Regions from separate parts of the Colwellia sp. MB3u-8 genome, predicted to be linked through region 1. Evidence: predicted binding sites of a transcription regulator. Region 1 holds the regulator's gene; each other region holds the start of a gene.
What was found. Region 1 encodes LexA, which represses DNA repair genes until DNA is damaged. Its sites were predicted from a motif close to TACTGTATNNNNATACAGTA; they were not measured.

Region 1 (5,724 bases):
AAATGCAGGTAAAATCATGATGTAAACTTCAGGATGACCAAAGAACCAGAAAATATGCTGGAACATTACCGGGTCACCACCACCGGCGGCGTCAAAGAAACTGGTGCCAAAATAGGTATCGGTTAACACCATAGTAACGGTACCCGCGAGCACCGGCATCACCGCTATTAACAAGTAAGCCGTAATGAAAAATGTCCAAACAAATAATGGCATTTTCATGTAAGTCATACCAGGCGCACGCATATTCATAATGGTTACAACGATGTTAATTGCGCCCATAATTGAGGAAATACCCATAATATGTACCGCAAAAACGAAGAACGCTGTACTGCCGTTACTATAGGTGGTTGATAAAGGCGCGTAGAAGGTCCAACCAAAGTTTGGTGCACCACTTTCCATAAAGAAAGACGACAATAAAATAGCGAAAGCAAAGGGTAATATCCAAAAGCTCCAGTTATTCAGCCTAGGTAGTGCCATATCTGGCGCACCAACCATCATAGGTAGCATCCAGTTAGCCAAACCGGTAAAGGCTGGCATTATCGCACCAAATACCATAATAAGACCGTGTACTGTGGTCATTTGGTTAAAGAAATCAGGCTCAATTATCTGTAGTCCAGGCTGAAATAATTCAGCTCGGATAACCAACGCCATAGCACCGCCAGTTAAAAACATGATAAAAGAGAACCATAAATACATCGAACCAATGTCTTTATGGTTTGTGGTATATAACCAGCGTTTTATGCCGGTCATTTTATGATCATGGTGCTCACCGTCATGTGAATCATGCTCGGATTGATCATCAATTACATCAGTAGTCATTATAACGCCTCCCTACTTCGCGCTAGCAGCAACAACAGCTGCTGGCTGGACTAAATCACCGGTGTTATTACCCCAAGCGTTACGCTCATAAGTGACAACCGCCGCAATTTGCGTTTTAGTTAATTGGCCGGCAAAAGCCGCCATCGCTGGATTTTTCTTGCTGCCGTTAAGCACCATATCCAAATGCACTGCTACATCACCGGTAGCAATCACACTACCTTTAAGTGCAGGAAAAACAGGCGCCATACCTTCACCCGTAGCTTGATGACAAGCAGCACAAGCTGTCATGTAGACATCTTCACCCAGGGCCATTAATTCATCTTGGCTATAAACCTTTGATAAATCTTCTTTCGGTATAACTTTGGCAACAGTTGCAGCAACTTGTTCTTTAACTTCTTCAACCGCTTGCTCAACCGTATCTGAGGTACTTGCGCCACTGACCGCTTGCACGTCAGCCGCTTGAACAGCTTCACCCGTATTGTTACCCCAAGCATTACGCTCATAAGTTACAACCGCCGCAATTTCTTTTAAGCTTAATTGCTTACCATAAGCTTGCATGCCGGTACCTGCTTTACCATTAACGACAATATCTATATGCGCGCTAGCTGGACCCGTTGTGGCAATAGCACTACCTTTAAGGGCTGGAAATGCGGGAGGTAAACCTTGGCCACTGACTTGGTGACACGCTGCGCAGTAGGCGGTATAGGTTGTTTCTCCTAGTTGCATTAATTCGTCCATTGAAGCCGAAGCATTTAACGACGCCGCTTCAGCAGCTGCTGCATTGGCTTGCATTTGCTTTTGCTCATCAAGCCAAATGGCGTAATCTGCTTCAGACTTAACTTCAACCACTATCGGCATAAAGCCGTGGTCTTTGCCACACAACTCAGCACATTGGCCACGATAAACACCGGGTTCATCGACCTTGGTCCAAGCTTCATTAATAAAGCCTGGGTTAGCATCTTGTTTTACCGCAAATGCCGGTACCCACCAAGCATGGATAACATCATCAGAAGTAATAACAAAACGCACTTTTTTATTGATTGGAATAACCAAAGGACGATCAACTTCTAACAGGTAATGTTCACCTTTTTCTGCTGAGGTACCATCTTGGTTTTCGTATTGTTCACGCGGAGTAGAAAGCACTGAATAAAATTCAAGGTCTTGATCAAAGTATTTATAATGCCATTTCCACTGAGAACCCGTTACTTGAATGGTTAAATCCGCATCATCGTTATTTTCCATATCGATCAGCGTAATAGTGGCTGGAAAAGCCATAGCAATTAGAATAACAACAGGAATCGCTGTCCAAAGAATTTCAACTTTTGTGCTTTCATGAAAGGTTGCTGGTTTAAAGCCTTTTGATTTACGGTGAAACACCATAGACCAAAACATAGCACCAAAGACCACAACACCAATAGCAGTACAGATATAGAGCACTAGCATATGTAAATCATATACGTCTCTGCTCACCTCAGTAACACCTTTAGTTAAGTTCAGCGACATCTCTGCCCACACTGAACTAGAGAACAAGCCCCCTAGCAACAACAAACCTAGGTTACGTCTTTTCACACGACATCTCCTTCACCTTTAATTTAGGCCAAATAACATATTTTCATTATGAAAACCGGCTATTTAGCGCATACATTTATTATTATTTAAGTGACGCATTAATCAACAGTTGCCAATTGCGCCCTATTGTTTTTTTGTACGTTTTCCAGACTAGAATTACTTAAAACTTGATAGGGGTCAATTTTTAATTTCAAAAGCATGATAAATAAAAACCAATAAATACAATAGAGTAAATGCCCTAAACTGGACGACAAGTAGATTTTTAAAAGGATGGCTGCAATGTTCATATTTTGTTCAAGGCATAATTTTCATGCTGAATAATAAATAATCAACACAGAAACTTGCTGTATAAAAAGCAAGCTATTAGCGGTATTTATTGCCGAACAGGAGGATTGTTCTAACCAAAAAAATTGAGGTACATATTAGGCACAGAAATGGTTATCAAGCATAAGAAATACGCAGATTTTAACCCCCTAGATTAAACCTAGTGATAGTTAAATCTGCGAAATATAATGTAGAAAAATCTAGTTTAGGTAAATATTAGCATTTATGAAGTAAGTGCAAGCTGAACTACATCCAATCAGCCGCGCGAATAACACCAACGGCTAGACCTTCGATATTAAATTGCTGAAACTTTAAATCGACCTTAATCGGTGCAAAATCTTCATTTTCAGCATGTAAATAAACCACATTGCCCTCACGTTTAAAACGCTTAACGGTAACATCGTCTTCCACACGAGCAACAATCACTTGACCATTTTGCACGTCGGTTGTTTGATGAACAGCCAACAAGTCGCCATCCATAATGCCGATATCTTTCATGCTCTCGCCATTAACACGCAATAAATAATCAGCCGGAGGATGAAATAAATTGCCATCAACTTTGTAATGCTGCTCAACATGTTCTTGCGCCAAAATAGGCTCACCGGCCGCTACACGACCAATAAGTGGCAAACCATCTTCAGCGATAAACTCTTGTGTAAGACGAATACCACGCGATGTGCCAGGTAGCATTTCAATATAACCTTTCTTCGCTAGCGCTTTTAAATGTTCTTCTGCTGCATTGGCCGACTTAAAACCAAAAAAAGCAGCAATTTCAGCACGCGTTGGCGGCATACCTGTGTCGGAAATTTTTTCTCGGATCAGATCAAAAATCTGCTGTTGTCTGGGGGTTAAAGGGCGCATAGTTGTTCCTTAAGCTACTTAAGAGCGAGCCTGTATTTTTACACAGTATTACTGTTATTGTATACAGGCTGTAATTAAACGCAAGAAAATAATCATCCGCCTTTGCTAGTTTGGGTTTTAGTTGCAATGGTGGTGTTTCTAAAAACATTAAGTGCTCAATCCATGTTGTTGTAAGCGGCTTTCACGATTAAAATCAGTTAGGTGTGCATCACGGTCAATTTCATTGTTGATGAATCAAAAAGCACTGCTGATTAAGGTCATTAAAATAGCCATGAATAAAACTATTAACCTTGCTCAAACAGCAGGTATATAGGTTAATAAAACGTAGAAGGTGAATGGAAAATAATGAATAAAGACGAATATTTAGATTGTTGCCAAGCACAGTTGCTGAAAGTTTTTAGCCTCGCAAAAAATCATAAAAAAGATGATAAGCAAAAATTCAGGGCTGAAGGTTTTATCCATGCGGGTAAAGCGTTAGGCGTTATATCTCATGCAGAGGCTGTCGACGTTATCGCGCGAGCTCACTTTCAGGTATTTGGTGAAAGTATTGAATCTCGCCAAAATAGAAAAGCGAGCTTAAAAGAAGCTGTTGCTAAAGGTGATGAAAATTTTATTAACATTCCGGCTTATGAGCGATCAAAGCTATAATGCTTCAATCTCCCTCAACTCCTTAAGACTTTAAGACCTCAAAGTACCGTAAGTCATTTTACACAATGGCTTAAATACCCAGTGATGCAATAAGCGCCTCAGTTAACCAAGCTGTTGGCAAGTTTATAGCCTTTGCAAGCATGGTTTAGTCTGGGTATTAGCGCTTTCATTGCAGGCTTGGCTTGTCAGTATTCTAGCTAAACTCAGTACCTTAAGTTAACATCAATCTAGCTATCAACCACCTCATATCAATAGATGTAAACTATGATAAAAATTCGTGATTTAGAATATCTAACGGCCATTGCCGAATATAAGCATTTTGGCCATGCCGCTGAGGCTTGCTTTGTTAGTCAACCAACGCTAAGTGGTCAAATTCAAAAACTAGAACAACGCCTTAAGCTAACCTTAATTGAACGCCAACCGCGCAATGTTATGCTAACACCCGCAGGAGAAAAGTTAGTACAACAAGCTCGGCAAGTACTTAACGCCGCGAATAACTTTGAAGAAGCGGCAAAAGCGCTACTTGATCCCCTGTCAGGTGATTTACATATAGGCTTAATACCGACGTTAGCGCCATATATATTGCCGCATATTATGCCGGCACTAAACAGCAATCTAGCGAAAATAAACTTCTATTTACATGAAAATAGAACGCAAGATTTACTGCAACAATTGGAAACAGGTAAACTCGATATTTTAATTTTGCCTTGGTTGCCAGAAATGGCGCGTTTTGAACGTTACGATTTATTCACTGAGCCCTTGGTGATGGCAACGTCACCTTCACATCCACTGGCTAATAAAACTAAAGTAACATTTGATGATTTACATAATCAAAAAATTCTCACTTTAGAAGATGGCCATTGTTTGAGAGATCAAGCCATGGGCTATTGCTTTAGCGCTGGTGCGGAGGAAGATCATAGTTTTCGAGCCACCAGTCTTGAAACCTTACGTTATATGGTGGCCAGCAATATGGGTATTACGCTGCTACCACAGTTGGCGACAATTAATTATGCTCCACAAAAGCATATTCATTACATTCCTTTTGAAAGCCCGCAGCCGGTGCGTGAAATATCTTTACTTTGTCGTGCTGGTTACGCGCGTATGGAAAGTGTTAGAGCGGTGGTTAATGAAGTGCGCCAAGCAATGACGGGGTTATTTGATGAATAAATTAGCTATATTTCACAACACGCTTATTAGCTTCGACCAAAAACGCTATCGTTGCCAACGATAGCGTTTATTTTTTGAGTACTTATTGCACTAGCGTTTCAGTACTAATTAAAGCGACGAATTAATCCGCCATTAGGCTGCAGCTTCGCTAACGCTTTCAGTGTTTTCAAGCGGGTTCGGTGTTCTAATTAAATAATCGAATGCACCTAATGCTGCTGTTGCACCACTGCCCATAGCGATAATAATTTGTTTAAATGGCGTGTTTGTTACATCGCCCGCCGCATAAACACCCGCGATATTGGTTTCACCTTTGTGGTTAATGATCACCTCGCCTCG
Region 2 (5,724 bases), on a different contig from region 1:
CTATGTGCAGCCCATGAATATGATACGGGCCTTTACGCCAAGGTTTAAACTTTTTCAGTAAATTCTCTAAACGTTTATATTCACCGTCATTAATGTCAGCGCGTTCGCCTGCCCGTACTGTGGTACTAATATCAACACTTGATGGTGATGTTTTTGGTAGCGCCATTAAGGTTTTTTGCCATTGGGCAAACTCGCCGTGTAAATGTTGTTCTCGCCACTGAGTCAGTTGAGCGGGCAAAATGTTAAGCCAGTGGCTTAAGCGATTACTCGCTATTTTTTGATAGAAGTTGTTAAATGAAATCATGGGGCTATTTAATCGCGATCAGAGAAAAGAAGTTAAAACATTGAAACCAAGGGGCGCTATGGTTAAAGCCAGCCAGTTTCAAACGCTTTAAATGGGTGTCTAAATTATCAGTGAGCATGACGTTTTCTAGTGCGGTACGTTTTTGGGCGATTTCTAATTCGCTATAACCGTTGGCACGCTTAAAGTCATGATGTAAGTCGACGAGTAACTCATTGCAGACGTTGTCGGTATGGGCTATTTTCTCTGACAGTAATAATAAACCACCGGGATTAAGGCCTTTAGCTATTTTATTTAACAATAATTGGCGTTGTTCTGGCGCGATAAATTGTAAAGTAAAATTAAGCACTACCATAGAGGCATTTTTAATTTCAATATCAAGAATATTAGCTTCTATTATCTCAACCGGTGTTTCACCTTTAAAAGCACTTACATGCATTTTACAGCGTTCAACCATAGCGCTTGAGCTATCAATGCCGATAATTTTACAGTTTTTTGCGCTGATACCTTTACGCATCGCCAATGTTGCCGCGCCGAGCGAACAGCCCAGGTCGTAAACTTGGCTGTTATCGGTGACATAGCGCTGACTGAGTCGGCCTATGGTATCAATAATAGTGCTATAACCAGGCACTGAGCGGCTGATCATATCGGGGAAAACTTCTACGACTTGTGCGTCGAATGCAAAGTCTTTGATTTTACTTTGTTTATTAGAAAAAATTAAATCGGTATCTGATGTTTTCATGATGACAAAACTATACTAACGTTTGAGGCTATAAAAGCGTATTTTACCTGATATATTCTCTGATAAACAAGGTAATGTGTTTTTATGTTCTGCTTAGGGCGTTATAGCCGACTTTACGCCATTATTGGCAGTGCTTAGCATGGAATGCAAAACCTGCTTAAAGCTTGAGGGGGTAAGCATTATCAATATCATTAACCGGCATACTGAAGTGGAACGGGTCTAATTAGACTATTCATTGAATGTCGGGTGACTTTACTTAGCATTGCTTTATAATGTTGGCAATTTTTATCATCACAAGTTATAGATTTATAAAACATCTGTTAACTTGTTCAGCTTATTCGAATTTTAGGGTAAATACATGCGTAGTCTTTATTGTGGTGAGGTTAATGAATCTCATGTGGGTCAGGAAGTCACACTTTGTGGTTGGGTTAATCGTCGTCGTGACTTAGGTGCGGTGATTTTCTTAGATTTACGAGACCGTGAAGGTATTGTACAAGTTGTTTATGACCCGGACTTTCCTGAAGTGCTTGAAAAAGCCAACACCTTGCGTAATGAGTTTTGTGTGCAAATCAAAGGTAAAGTGCGCGCTCGTCCTGATGGCCAAGTGAATAAAGATATGGCAACGGGCGCTATTGAAGTGTTGGGCTTAGAGTTGACTATTTTAAATAAGTCAGCACCGCTACCTTTAGATTCAAATCAGAAGAACTCTGAAGAGCTACGATTAAAATATCGTTATCTTGATTTACGTCGTCCAGAAATGACTGAGCGCATGCGTTTTCGCGCTAAAGTGACTTCAGCGGTGCGTGCATCACTTGAGTCACAAGGCTTTTTGGATATAGAAACACCTATTCTTACAGCAGCTACCCCTGAAGGTGCGCGTGATTATTTAGTGCCTAGCCGTACTCATAAAGGGCAATTTTTTGCTTTACCACAGTCACCACAATTATTTAAACAATTGTTGATGATGTCAGGTATGGAACGCTACTATCAAATCGTTAAGTGTTTTCGTGATGAAGACTTACGTGCAGATCGCCAACCAGAATTTACTCAAATTGATATTGAAACCTCATTTATGAGTTCAGATCAAGTGATGCAAGTGACTGAAACTATGATCCGCGGCTTATTCCAAGAGCTACTTAACGTAGACTTAGGTGAATTTCCGCGCATGACCTATTTAGAGGCGATGACTCGTTTTGGCTCTGATAAACCAGATTTACGTAATCCACTTGAAATTGTTGACGTGGCTGACATATTAAAAGATGTCGAGTTTAAAGTGTTCTCTGGCCCCGCTAACGATGATAAAGGCCGAGTTGCGGTTATTTGTATACCGGGAGGCGCCGCTAAATTCTCTCGTAAAGGTATTGACGAGTTAACTAAGTTTGTTGGTATTTACGGCGCTAAGGGCATGCCCTGGTTAAAAGTTAATGACCTTGATGCCGGTCTTGAAGGGTTACAATCACCGATTTTAAAATTCTTAGATGAAGCCGCCGTTAATGCCTTATTAACCCGTACTCATGCTAAAACCGGCGATATTATTTTCTTTGGCTCAGACACTTATAATGTGGTGACTGAATCATTAGGTGCCTTGCGTTTAAAAGTGGGTGAAGAGCTTGAGTTATTGCAAGGTGATTGGAAACCATTGTGGGTGGTAGACTTTCCAATGTTTGAAGAAGCTGATGGCAACATGCATGCTATTCATCACCCGTTTACCGCGCCTACCAATTTAACTGCGGCTGAATTAGAAGCAAACCCAGTGGGAGCTTTGTCTGATGCCTATGACATGGTTCTTAATGGCTGTGAATTAGGTGGTGGTTCAGTGCGTATTCATAATCAAGATATGCAAGCCGCTGTATTTCGCATTCTAGGTATTAGCGATGAAGAAGCGCAAGAAAAGTTTGGTTTCCTACTAGAAGCATTACAATACGGCGCGCCACCACATGCTGGTTTAGCCTTTGGTTTAGACCGTTTAGTAATGCTGATGACTGGAGCTAGTTCAATTCGTGATGTGATGGCATTCCCGAAAACAACAACTGCGGCGTGTCCGTTAACTAATGCGCCAGGTCATGCAAACCCAGCACAACTGGCTGAATTAGGCATTGCTTGTTTGGCAAAAGAAATTGATACTGAGCCAAAAGCAGAATAACCTCTGTTAGAAAAATTTTAACGTGACTAAGCGTTAATGTTAAAACAATTAAAACGCACGAATTAATGCTACTTAGGCCTTATTCGTGCGTTTTTTTTCAATAGTATTATTTTTAAAGTTAACGCTTTTATTAAGGTAAATAACAAGTGAGTATTATTTTAGGTATTGACCCAGGGTCACGTTTAACCGGCTATGGCGTCATTAAACAATCGGGCCGTAATTTTACCTATTTAGGCAGTGGCTGTATTAAAGCCACAGCGGCAGGTGAAGATTTAGGTATGCGCTTGCAAACAATTTTTGCTGGCGTTAGTGAGCTTATCTTGCAATTTCAACCTGACATGTTTGCTATTGAGCAAGTCTTTATGGCGAAAAATCCTGATTCAGCATTAAAGTTAGGCCAAGCCAGAGGTGCGGCTATTGTTGCGGCGACGAACAATGGTTTAACGATTGCAGAATACTCGGCTAGACAAATTAAGCAATCGGTTGTGGGTACAGGTGCGGCAGATAAAACTCAAGTGCAACATATGGTGAAAACTATTTTGAAATTACCGGGCACACCTCAAGCTGATGCCGCCGATGCACTGGCCGTTGCACTTTGTCATGCGCACAGTCACGACTCGATCAGTAAACTTTCAGGCCAAGCCACTAAAACAGTACGTGGACGCTTACGCTAATAGTTATTTTTCTAGTATTATCGTTATTTGCGTACCGGTTTAAATAATTCAGGGCGTAAACTTTACTGTATAAATATCTAGTGGTATGGTGTTGTCATATAGTATATCAAGCAAAGGTTAAGCCGTGATTGGACGTTTACGTGGCATATTAATAGAAAAAATGGCCCCCGAAATTTTAATTGAATGTAATGGTGTTGGCTATGAAGTGACTATGCCAATGACCAGTATTTATGCCCTTGGCGAGGTTAATCAAGAAGCGACTTTATATACCCACTTTGTGGTACGTGAAGATGCACAATTACTTTATGGCTTTGCTAATAAAGTTGAGCGTAAACTGTTTCGCTTACTGATCAAGGTTAATGGTGTTGGGCCTAAATTAGGTTTGGCTATTTTGTCAGGCATGTCTGCCGATCAATTTGTCAGTTGTGTTATAAATGACGATTTAACCACCATAGTGAAAATACCCGGTGTTGGTAAGAAAACAGCGGAACGCTTGTTGATTGAAATGCGCGATAGATTAAAAGATTGGCAAACTGACAGTAGTGACGCTTTGGTGCATATGATGCCAACGGATGTTCATCAAGCCAATGCCTTTATCAGTGATAGTAAAGGCGATGCTATTAACGCCTTAGTTTCTTTAGGGTATAGTCAGCTACAAGCAGACAAAGCAGTTAGATCAGTTTTTCATCCTGACAAAAGTAGCGAAGACCTGATCCGTGGTGCTTTAAAAGCCATGTTATAAGTAGTAATCACTTCGCCATATCGACGATAACAAGTTTGGGCCAAAGGTAAATGACGATAAAATTTTTCAATGAGTTTTTTAATGATTTTTTCAATGAGTAATACATGATAGAAGCAGACAGATTAATTGAACCCGTAGCCACCCGTGAAGATGAAACGGTTGACCGAGCTATTAGGCCTAAAATGTTGTCCGACTATACTGGGCAGGCTCATGTAAAGTCTCAAATGGAAATTTTCATTGCGGCGGCTTTGAAAAGACGCGAGCCGCTTGACCATTTATTAATTTTTGGTCCACCGGGTTTAGGTAAAACCACCTTAGCCAATATTGTCGCGAATGAAATGGGCGTAAGTGTTCGGGCTACCTCAGGTCCGGTATTGGAAAAAGCCGGTGATTTGGCCGCATTACTGACTAACCTTGAAGAAAATGATGTCTTGTTTATCGATGAAATTCATCGTTTAAGTCCTGTGGTAGAAGAAATTCTTTACCCAGCGATGGAAGATTATCAGTTAGATATTATGATCGGCGAAGGGCCAGCAGCCCGCTCTATAAAACTTGATTTACCACCCTTTACCTTAATTGGTGCAACAACTCGCGCAGGCGCGTTAACCTCACCACTTCGCGATCGTTTCGGCATAGTGCAACGGCTAGAATTTTATAACACGCAAGAGTTAACCGAAATTGTCATGCGTTCAGCACATTTCTTAGATTTAGACATTGCTCAAGCGGGAGCATTTGAAGTCGCAAGGCGTTCTCGTGGTACACCGCGCATTGCTAATCGCTTATTACGCAGAGTCAGAGATTACGCGGATGTAAAAACTGACGGTATAGTCAGTAAAGCAACCGCTGCTAGTGCCTTAGATATGTTAGAGGTAGATAATGAAGGTTTCGATTTAATGGACCGGAAATTATTGGAAGCGATCATTGATAAATTTGCCGGTGGCCCCGTAGGTCTTGATAACATTGCCGCTGCCATTGGCGAAGAACGTGAAACCATTGAAGATGTATTAGAGCCTTTTTTAATCCAGCAAGGTTTTTTACAACGCACACCGCGCGGGCGAATTGCTACAAGTAGAGCTTACCTACACTTTGGCTTAGACTTTCCAAGTTAACGGCTAATTTTAC
Region 3 (5,724 bases), on a different contig from region 1:
GACTAATTAAAATTAAAGAAACATTTTCACGACTCATAGTAGCAAAAACTCGACTTGCCATACCTACCATGCCTTTCATACCAGGGCCGGAAACATTCACCATAGTTAAGTCATCTAGGTTTGAAATTGCTTTAACCCGCTTTTGCTGATCATTTTCATTAGCAATTAAGGTGCCTGGCGCGTCAGGATTACCGGTATTTTTAATTAAACAAGGGATATGGTACTGGGCAATCGGTCCAATAGTTTTAGGGTGTAAAACACTGGCACCAAAATAAGACAACTCCATCGCTTCTTGGTAGGACAAATAATCTAATAATTGCGCTTCTTTGATTAAGCGAGGATCCGCATTATAAACGCCGTCAACATCAGTCCAAATTTCGCAATACTCGGCGTCACTACAAACCGCTAATACTGCTGCAGAATAGTCTGAGCCATTGCGGCCTAAGGTGGTTATATTACCAAGGCTGTCAACACCAATAAAACCAGGCATAAGCGCAATAGTTTTGAGTTCGTTATAGATATATTGAAATTTTTCTTTACATAACACCAAATCAGCCACTGCATTCATAGCCACATCATTAGTGCGTAAAAATTTTTCGGGTTCAATAATACTGACTTCAATGGCGTCAACTGACAGTACCGATTGCAACAAGGCCACACTTAAGCGCTCACCAATACTGATAATACGCGCACGTATGTGTTCAGGACAAAATGACAGTAAGGTTGCGCCATGCAAATATCGACTTAACTGGTGTTCCCAAGTTGCTAGTACTTGCTCGCTATGTAGCGGGCAAAAACTGGGCACTGTTGCCGATAAGTCGTTAATAATATTTTCAATTGCCTGTTTAAAATGCAGTAAGTCACTTTGCAACTTTTCTTCATTGGAAATATTCTCTGCCATCGCTACAAGATGATTAGTGACGCCCTGAGGCGCAGAGACAACAATAGCAAGACTAGAAGACTTACTTTTATTTTTGATGATATTTGCCACTTCAATAAAGCGTTGACCTGAAGCCAAAGAGGAACCACCAAATTTTAATACACGCATTTTTACTCCTAAACCCTAAAACAAAAAAAGCCCGTAACCTTATAGGTCACGGGCTTTATAAAATTGACAAATTCTACACGTTAGCCGATGACCACCATTCCGGTGAGGGTGGTAGTGATAATAATAATAATTCGGCTAAGTAGAATATTCATAGGCTATAAAGTGCCTGATAAGGGTTTTTCTGTCAACTGATTTTTATGAATAAAAAAAACTAATATATGTATAAAAGTGAGGTGGATTGAATATTTTTATAAAATATTCATCTAACAGTTCTGTTTTTAATTAAGCACCTGTGATTAGCACTGACCTTTTTGTGCTTAAGAAAGGTCATCTTAGACGACTCATCAAGCCTTCAAGGCGCCAATACTGTTTTTGTGGGCGACACAAAAACTGACTTTACAATGGCTTAACACGCGATAATTTACACTCAAAGTATTTTCTCCCTGCTCAGCAAAAACAGAAAAACACCCTCAGCAATAATTTGATTTTTTGCCAAGATTACTAAAGCAGAATCCCACAGTCGAAAAAAAACACAGTCTCCACAGTGCGGTATTTAAACGACTACGACCACTGTAGATAGGCTTGGTGTTTCTGCACCCAACGCTTGGCACTTTGATATTCTGGATAATGCTCGGCAACTAATTGCCAAAATTTTGTCGAGTGATTCATGTGTTCTAAATGAGACAGTTCATGAATAATGACGTAGTCAATCACCCAAGTAGGCAGCATTTTCAATAAATAATTAAAACTCAATTCGCCACGGCTATTACAACTACCCCAACGTGCTTTATATTTTCTCACTTTAAATGACGAGGCATGCAGCGACATTTGTTGTGAAAAAATCACAAGATTATGCTCAATGTAGTCTTCAACACAGGCTTTAAACCAAGATTCGATTTGCGATTTTATTTTTGCGCTAACAATAACTGAGTTTAGAGCCTGGAGTTTATAGCGAGGGTTAAGCACAACGGTTAAACTTTGTGCTAACTTATTGTGCACAACATTTTGCTGACCAAAATCAATAAGTACGCTATGAGGCAAACCATCAATATATAGGCTTGGATGCTTACCTAGCGTTTCATCAGAAAATTGCAGCGTAAAATGGGGGCTCAGCACTCTATTTTCTGTTTGCTCGGCCACCTTTTGCTGCAACCACTGCAATTTAGCTTGTATAAGCTGCTCAACATAAGTTGTTTTAACAAACCTTGGCGCTCTAACAATAACTATTGCGTTACTGACTTGTAACGCAATAGTCTTTCGGCGCGAACTACGTATCAGCTGATATTCCAAAACGCTACCCTAAGACATCGACTTATATCAAGTTAAGTGGATGTCTTTATTAGTCAACTTGCGATAAACAACACTGTCATATGATGGCCATATGATGACTTAGTAAACTTTGGTGCAGAAGAGCAAAGTTATTCATAAGTTACTTTCACGCCTACCGGTATTGAAGCCGGTGCTAAGCGGCGTCAGATTTAGCTTTACTACTCGCTTTAACGCCAGCTGCTTTAGACTTTTTCACTGGTGCATTTGCGGGTTTAACACTATCATCTTCAACAGTGTCATTAGCTAATTCTACTGTGTCTTTAGTCTTTTTTTGACTGCTGCCAGCGGATTTTTTACTGACGACTTTAACTTTTTTTGCCTGTAACGCAACAAGTACGTCTTCACGGTTTTGCGCTAAATAAACACTCAGTTCTTCACGGATACTTTCTGAAAGCTCGACCGGTGCTTGTTCAAAAATTTCAGATAAACCATCTGCAATATCAAGCATTTTGTCGTATTCATCTGCGGCTCTTTTATCCATGAATGTTTCTACCTCTACAGCTTTTCTTATGACGACATATCGACTTTCAACTGCCATTATTATCCCTTAATTAACTATTATTTAACTATTTACCAAACTCGACTCATTGCTATGATGCAGTAAAGTCATGCATATACCAGCACCACACTAGCAACAACTGTATATATTAACAGCATCATACCCTGATTACTTTAAATTACCAAAGGCTATTATTAACCCGCACTATTTTCATCGTGCCTATCGTACGATATATGACCTTACTATGCGTTAATATTTATCACAAGGTCAACAGGTGTAAAGCTCGATATCAAAAATCAAGGTGAATTTGAAGTGATGACACTTAAGTGGTGGCACTAGGAGCTATGCTTTAGAAATGGTAGTTTGGTGACTAACCAGATACTCAAATTTGCCACTGAGTACCTGGTTAGTCACCTAGGTATGTTTAGGGGAGCAGTCTTATTTTAATTCTTTAACCCTAAAAGTGCGGCCTTTTAACTTACCATGGGTTAATTTATTTAACGCTTTTCTAATCACCATTTTATCTACAGCGACATAGGCCCAATTTGCGCCTAGTTGGATTTTACCCACTTGCTCAAAGGTTATGCCATTTTCACCAGTCAATGCACCGACGATATCGCCTGGTCGCACTTTTTGCTTTTTACCGCCGTCGATTTGTATTGTCGTCATTTTTGGCGTAAATATACTGCGCTCTAAAGCATCACTACTGGGCAATTCTTCGCCTTCAATGCTGCGCTCTAAGTAATCTTCTAACAGGCCAATTTTATAGCTGTCTTTTTTATTAAATAAAGAAAAGGCATAACCCGTGCTGCCTGCACGACCGGTGCGACCAATACGATGAATATGAACTTCACTGTCGTGGGCAATATGATAATTAAATACCGCATCAAGCGCTTCAATATCTAAGCCACGAGCGGCAACGTCAGTCGCCACCAGTATTGAGGCACTTTTGTTCGAAAAACGTACTAAGGTTTGATCTCGGTCTCTTTGCTCTAAATCACCATGTAGGGCGACAACACCAAAACCATAAGCCGCCAATTTATTAGCCACACTCTGCGTTTCTACTTTGGTATTACAAAATATGACGCTCGACTCAGGCTGATGAGTTAACAGCAGTAAACGAATCGCCATTAGGCGATCTTCATCATTTTCTACCTGATAAAAATGCTGTGAAATAGTGCTACTTTCATGGCTTGATTCTACTTTTATCACAGCCGGTGTTTGCAAATAGCTATTGGCTATTTTTTGAATCTGTTGTGCAAACGTAGCGCTGAACAATAAGGTTTGTCTTTGCTGAGGCATTTTAGCCACAATGTTATCTAAAGCCGCTTGAAAACCCATATCAAGCATACGGTCGGCTTCATCTAAAACTAAGGTGTCAACATGCTCTAATGACAAGGTGCCACGGCCTAAGTGATCTTCGATTCGCCCTGGCGTGCCAACAATAATATGTGCGCCATGCTCCAATGAACCCACTTGCGGGCCAAACGGTGTACCACCACATAACGTTAGCACTTTAATGTTATGCACAGCTCTTGCTAGCTTTCTAATTTCTTTCGCTACTTGGTCGGCTAATTCGCGTGTTGGACAAAGGACTAAGGTTTGAATTCTAAACTTTTTAACTTGTAGTTTATTCAAAAGGCCAAGACCAAATGCGGCTGTTTTGCCAGAGCCGGTTTTACCTTGGGCAATAACATCTTGTCCCGCTAAAATAGCTGGTAGGCTTTTCGCTTGTATTTCTGTCATCTCATGGTAACCCATTGATGAAAGGTTTTCTAAAAGTGCCGGTTGCAAGCTAAGTGATGAAAATTTGCTGTCGCTCAACGTAAAGTCCTAAGGTAAAAAATAATTGCCGCTATTTTACACGCTTTCGCTCAGGCAAACACAGCTTTAGGCAATTAAATTATTAACCACTTTGCAGCTGACAAAAAGTAGCATTAACTAGCCAACAAATGCATTAGCATGGTGGCAAAAGCTTGCGGTGATTCTAATGGTAACATGTGGCCAGTATGGGGGATTTCTTTTAACACAATATGACTCGCGCCGTGCAGCTCTTGTTTTAATGAAGCAAGATCAACTAAGTTATCCGCATCGCCAATCAGCAAGGTAATAGGTAAGGATAATCGAGTTAAACAAGGTATTAAGTTGGGCCTATGCATAGAAACCCTGAGTTGATGCAATAAGACATCAACCCCCAATTTGCGGTCCATAGCGACGATAACTTGCTTTATATCTTGATAACCTTGTCGATTAAGTTGCTTAATCTCTGGGTGTAATAAGTCATCAATACGCTTATCTGGAATACCACAATAACCGCGCTTGCTTATCCCATCAGTAGTACGTTGACGTTGCTTAATTTCTGCTATGGGTAAATTTTTCGGAAAATTAGACACTATCAGTAAGTGTTTAAGTTTATTGTCGAGCTTTAACGCTATGGCGCTAGCAATATAACCGCCTAATGAAAAACCGACTAATATCGCCTTATGTGCAACGATTTTGTCTGACAAAGCACTCACCACTTCGTCCATACAACCGGTATGGGGGATCACCAAAGAAATTAATCGGTGATCTTCATGACATTGCTCTTGTAGCAGCTGCCATACAGGCAACCACAAATGCTGATCGCACATAGTACCGGGAATAAAGTAAATAGTTTGTGACACTTTTATCCCTTGTAGGTTTTTTTGAGTGCTACTTGGTATAAATTATGACGCAAAGTAGCGCTCAAACAAGCGAACATTGACTACTTCTCCCGCCGGCACTCGACCTTGTTCAGCAGGTAAAACAATATAACAATTGGCCGACGAGATACTGGTTAAAATGCCGGAGCCTTGACTGCCTGTGCTAT

Region 2: ruvA (Holliday junction branch migration protein RuvA) is a predicted target of LexA. The motif match lies at 3,924-3,943, and genes of this name have one in related genera.
Region 3: H4J54_RS09755 (YebG family protein) is a predicted target of LexA. The motif match lies at 3,014-3,033, and genes of this name have one in related genera.

Annotation. Positions count from the first base shown of each region.
Region 1 is NZ_JACGVA010000068.1:83,528-89,251, reverse strand. Features, by position in the region: gene ctaD (cytochrome c oxidase subunit I) at 1-819, opposite strand, end outside; gene coxB (cytochrome c oxidase subunit II) at 832-2,322, opposite strand; gene lexA (transcriptional repressor LexA) at 2,959-3,573, opposite strand; gene H4J54_RS12860 (hypothetical protein) at 3,919-4,221, shown strand; gene oxyR (DNA-binding transcriptional regulator OxyR) at 4,486-5,388, shown strand; gene ahpF (alkyl hydroperoxide reductase subunit F) at 5,521-5,724, opposite strand, start outside.
Region 2 is NZ_JACGVA010000042.1:21,757-27,480, forward strand. Features, by position in the region: gene cmoB (tRNA 5-methoxyuridine(34)/uridine 5-oxyacetic acid(34) synthase CmoB) at 1-304, opposite strand, end outside; gene cmoA (carboxy-S-adenosyl-L-methionine synthase CmoA) at 309-1,043, opposite strand; gene aspS (aspartate--tRNA ligase) at 1,402-3,186, shown strand; gene ruvC (crossover junction endodeoxyribonuclease RuvC) at 3,333-3,860, shown strand; gene ruvA (Holliday junction branch migration protein RuvA) at 3,985-4,602, shown strand; gene ruvB (Holliday junction branch migration DNA helicase RuvB) at 4,707-5,711, shown strand.
Region 3 is NZ_JACGVA010000063.1:12,030-17,753, reverse strand. Features, by position in the region: gene thrA (bifunctional aspartate kinase/homoserine dehydrogenase I) at 1-1,048, opposite strand, end outside; gene H4J54_RS09760 (M48 family metallopeptidase) at 1,610-2,338, opposite strand; gene H4J54_RS09755 (YebG family protein) at 2,511-2,915, opposite strand; gene dbpA (ATP-dependent RNA helicase DbpA) at 3,315-4,700, opposite strand; gene H4J54_RS09745 (alpha/beta fold hydrolase) at 4,814-5,539, opposite strand; gene moeA (molybdopterin molybdotransferase MoeA) at 5,582-5,724, opposite strand, start outside.